2 regions of the Pantoea sp. X-Soil-TKNS-1211 genome follow, and region 1 is predicted to be linked to the other one. Evidence: predicted binding sites of a transcription regulator. Region 1 holds the regulator's gene; the other holds the start of a gene.
What was found. The regulator PhoB, encoded in region 1, activates phosphate uptake and scavenging genes when phosphate is short. The targets are predictions, from matches to a motif close to CTGTCATAAAACTGNCNNAT.

Region 1 (2,405 bases):
GGCCCGTTATCGCATACCTTAAACTCGGCCCCCAGCTTATTACGCAGCCAGCTGATATCAATGCGCGTCCCTTCCGGCGTATGGTTGACCGCGTTATACACCAGGTTGGAGATGGCGCTGCGCAATTGTTCATCATTGCCCAGCACTTTGAGGTGCGGATCGGTGTGGAAATGGATCTCATGACGTCCCTGGCTGAGGGTTTCCGCTTCGCGCTGCAACAACAACAGCATGGTCGGCACGTCTACCGTTTCTTTCATGTCGAGGGCCGGTGCCGCTTCAATGCGCGACAGCGTCAGCAGTTGCTTCACCAGGCTGTCCATGCGGCGCGTTTGCTCCGTCATGGTCTGCAACGCTTTGCTGCGTGAACGTTCATTCATCACCGAATCGTTCATCATCTCCAGATAACCCTGCAACACCGTCAGCGGGGTCCGCAGCTCATGGCTGACGTTGGCGAAGAAGTTACGTCGTGCACCCTCCAGTTGATGCATTTGCGTCACATCACGCGCCACCATCAGCCACTGACCTTCGCTGTAGGGCATCACGCGAAACTCCATATGGTGTTGATTATTCAGCACCAGCGTCAGCGGCCTATTAAAGTCGCGCTGACGAATATAGCGGGAGAATTCAGGGTAGCGGAGCAGGTTAAGGATGTTCTGACCATTGTCTTCCGGCCAACGCAGACCGAGGTGCTGCTGCGCCAGACCGTTACACCAGAAAATGATGCCCTCTTCGGTGGTGAGCACCACCGCATCCGGCAGCGATTCCGCACCACTGCGAAAGCGTTTGATCAGGTTTCCCAATTCGCGACGACGACGACGATTACGCAGCTGCATTTGATACAGCCCATAGAACAGCGGTTCCCAGCTGGCACGTCCGCCGGGTGGTGTCATGGAACGGTCAACCCACAACCAGTGCGACAAGCGCATCAGGTTGCGGAAATGCCACAGCAGTAGGCCCAGCACGGTGATCAGCAGCAGCCAGGGGAGATAACCAAATACCAGACCGATAATCAGTGCCGGCAGACAGACCAGCACCAGTTCGGTCAATAATCTCTTCCAGGAGAGTCGTTCCAGCACGGTAAAGACTCCGTTCAGTAGCGGGCAGAGAAACGATACCCTGTTCCGCGTACGGTTTGTACCATGCGATCGTGGCCGGAGACCTCCAGCGCTTTACGTAAACGACGGATATGTACATCGACAGTACGATCCTCGACATACACATTGGTGCCCCAGACGTGGTTCAGCAGCTGTTCGCGGCTGTAAACGCGTTCCGGGTGGGTCATAAAGAAGTGCAGCAACTTGTATTCAGTCGGTCCCATTTCCAGCGGCGTGGTTTCGGACATCACGCGGTGTGAGGACGGGTCGAGGCTCAGCCCCTGCATCTCAATCACCTCTTCCACCGCCATCGGTGAAATACGGCGCATCACCGCTTTGATACGTGCCATCAACTCTTTCGGTGAGAAAGGTTTGGTGATGTAATCATCAGCGCCCACTTCCAGACCGCGCACACGATCTTCCTCTTCACCGCGCGCAGTCAGCATCATCACCGGAATATCACGCGTCATCGCTTCACGTTTCAGATGCTTAATAAACTGGATACCGCTGCCTCCGGGTAACATCCAGTCCAGCAAAATCAAATCAGGCCAGGGTTCGATCAGCTTCCCCACTGCGCTGTCATAATCTTCCGCCTCAATCGGCTGGTAATCGTTCTGTTCCAGCACGAAACATAACATTTCACGGATGGGAGCTTCGTCTTCCACAACCAAAATGCGCTTAGCCATTATTACTCCTGCTGATATGACGGCTGTCACTGGGATTTGCGGCGCCATTATGCGTCAGTTTTATGACACTTTTATGAAAAACGCATCCCTGAATATTTAGTTAAAAAACAGAAATGTGACAGCGACGAGGCGAATTTTTTTCTTTCGCGATGAAGCCGTTATAATTGCCCATCGCTTTAACTGGCAGGGAGCATCCATGCGCATCATTCATACGGCGGACTGGCATTTGGGCCAGTTCTTTTACAGCAAAAGTCGCGCAGCTGAACATCAGGCGTTTCTCGACTGGCTGCGACAGCAAATTGAACAGCATCAGGTGGATGCGCTGATTATCGCCGGTGACCTGTTTGACACCGGTTCGCCGCCCAGCTATGCCCGTGAAATGTTTAACCGTTTTGTCGTCGCGTTACAGGGTAGCCAGTGCCAGCTGATTGTGCTGGCCGGTAACCATGATTCGGTGGCGACGCTGAATGAATCGCGCGAACTACTCGCCTGCCTCAATACCCAGGTGATCACCAGCGCTACGCCGCAGGGCGAGCAGCAGGTGCTGACCCTGAAGCAGAGAGACGGTACGCCAGGCGCGCTGCTGTGTGCCATTCCCTATCTGCGCCCGCGCGATATTCTGCGC
Region 2 (2,405 bases), 1.0 Mb from region 1:
CCACAGGAATGAGAAACCAAATTTCTGGATGCTGGGCCAGGAGGAGAAAATCAGGGAGACGATGATTCCACCCAGCAGCAATAACACAATCAGCGCAGCCAGTTTTACCAGCGCGCCGAAGATCATGTCACCTTGTTTGCCAGGGGCTTTAAACGTCGGCTTAGTGGCAGCCATAGAAGTCTCTGTTCTCAGGGGAAGTCAGGGTGGCCAGCCTGTCGGCTGGCCAGGTCATTCACTTACTTGTACAGCGCTTTGCCGGAAGAATCTTTGATGTTGGCTTTCCAGGCATCACGAATCTGCGTGGTCACGCTTTCTGGCAGCGCTGCGTAATCCAGGCTGGTCGCGGTTTTTCCGCCATTTTTGTATGCCCAGTCGAAGAATTTCAGCACTTCACTACCTTTCTCAGCATTCGCCTGATCTTTGTAAACCAGGATGAAAGTGGTGGAGGTGATCGGCCATGCATCGTTGCCTTTCTGGAAGGTCAGGTCCTGGGCGAAAGATTCGCTCCAGTTCGCGCCTTTGGCCGCGTTCGCAAAGCTGGCTTCACTCGGTGCGACAGACTTGCCGTCAGCATCGTGCAGTTTGGTGTACGTCAGGTTGTTCTGCTTGGCATAGGCATATTCGACGTAACCGATTGAACCCGGCAGACGCTGTACGAATGCTGCCACGCCGTCATTACCTTTACCGCCCAGACCGGTCGGCCAGTTTACGGTGTTGCCTTTACCAATTTTGCTGTTCCACTCTTCGTTCACCTTAGACAGGTAGCTGGTGAAGACGAAAGAAGTACCGGAACCGTCAGCGCGGCGTACCACGTTGATGTTAGTGTCTGGCAGTTTCACGCCCGGGTTCAGCTTGGTGATGGCCGGATCGTTCCACTTTTTGATGTTGCCCAGGTAAATGTCGCCAACGGTTTTACCGTCGAGGGTCAGCTGACCAGACTTCACGCCAGGGATGTTAACCGCCAGTACCACACCACCGATCACGGTCGGGAACTGGAACAGGCCATTTTTTTGCAGATCTTCATCTTTCATCGGCGCATCTGACGCACCGAAATCGACGGTTTTGGCGATGATTTGCTTCACGCCGCCTGAAGAACCAATACCCTGATAGTTTACTTTGCTACCGGTGGCTTGCTGGTACTCTGCTGCCCACTTGGCATAAACCGGTGCCGGGAACGTCCCGCCTGCGCCAGTCAGATCGGTTGCTGCAAAAGCAGAGACCGCGCTTACTGCGAAGGTGGCGGCGAGGATTCGGGCTACGGTGCTACGCATCAGTGTCATGTTCCCTCCAGGGGAGTTAAAAAAATCAGGCTCTATGCCATTTTAGTAGGAGTCATTGATTGCTGCTGGAGGGAAAATAGGACAGTTTGATGACAGTCAAATGTACGAAATATGACAATTTTATGACAAAGGTACCGACTTCGGTATAAGACGACGAGACGTTGAATAACAGGCTGTTAAGATTGTTTTTCTGAGACGGAGCTAATGTGTCGAGTCGGCACACATCAGCCCCGTTTGCTTTACATTTGCCTAACCACTCAGACCATCATAAGGGATCTGCATCAGGATATGTGTTCTTTCATTATCCATTTTGGCGGTGCAATCATTGATAGCATCAAGGTATGGATTTTTGGTTTTATCCGCACCAAAAGCCTCCATCTCACACTGATACTTTCTTAAGTCCAGCCAGCTACGCTGCGCTTTGACAAAAATATCCAGATAAGCCTCGGTGTCAGACGGTGAGTCACGTAGCCCCTGCTTTATACGATCTTTTGCTTTAGCGTACTCAGCATTAAGAACTTTTTCCGCATTGTCTTTCTTATTTTCCAGACATTGATGAACTTCAATATCATTTGCGGCGTTATCACAATCATCGGCCCAGGCCATGTTGCTGGAGAAAATACCGCAGACTATCGATAAAAAAGCGAGATGTTTTATATGAATCAATTCCTGTTTCTCCGTAAATAATTTGCACGCTGGCGACCTCTTTCGTATCTCCGAGTACGATGATCGGTTTCAATAAAATGGATCAGTGAATCGAAGTCATTTGCCATGCAAGGCTCCAGAACCGTGCGATATCCCCGTCCCTGATAAACAAAATCCACAATAATCTCACGGATGGCTTTATGTAAACTCAGCCATGGCGTCGCGTGTTGAACCACCGCAGCATAAGACTCATAGATTTTGCGCGCGCGTGAAGCGTAGGATGGGTAAATAAGTTCGAACACGCGAGCCTGAGATCCACGCGAAATAATGAATGGATTTTACAATGAAAGCAGTGCATCAATGATGAGAACAAAATCATTCCACCCTCGTGTCACAAACAAAAAAGGTTATGCATTTGAAAATGCATAACCCTTAAATAATCTGGATCAGATTAGCGAATAGCAGACCTACTCAACAGTC

Region 2: the regulator PhoB is predicted to act here: its motif matches at 1,390-1,409, upstream of pstS (phosphate ABC transporter substrate-binding protein PstS).

The regions. Positions count from the first base shown of each region.
Region 1 covers NZ_AP035953.1:1,039,888-1,042,292, reverse strand. The annotation lists gene phoR (phosphate regulon sensor histidine kinase PhoR) at 1-1,076, opposite strand, end outside; gene phoB (phosphate response regulator transcription factor PhoB) at 1,091-1,780, opposite strand; gene sbcD (exonuclease subunit SbcD) at 1,977-2,405, shown strand, end outside.
Region 2 covers NZ_AP035953.1:14,117-16,521, reverse strand. The annotation lists gene pstC (phosphate ABC transporter permease PstC) at 1-174, opposite strand, end outside; gene pstS (phosphate ABC transporter substrate-binding protein PstS) at 237-1,280, opposite strand; gene AC6I8W_RS00075 (lysozyme inhibitor LprI family protein) at 1,530-1,946, opposite strand; gene AC6I8W_RS00070 (DUF8812 domain-containing protein) at 1,943-2,251, opposite strand; gene glmS (glutamine--fructose-6-phosphate transaminase (isomerizing)) at 2,393-2,405, opposite strand, start outside.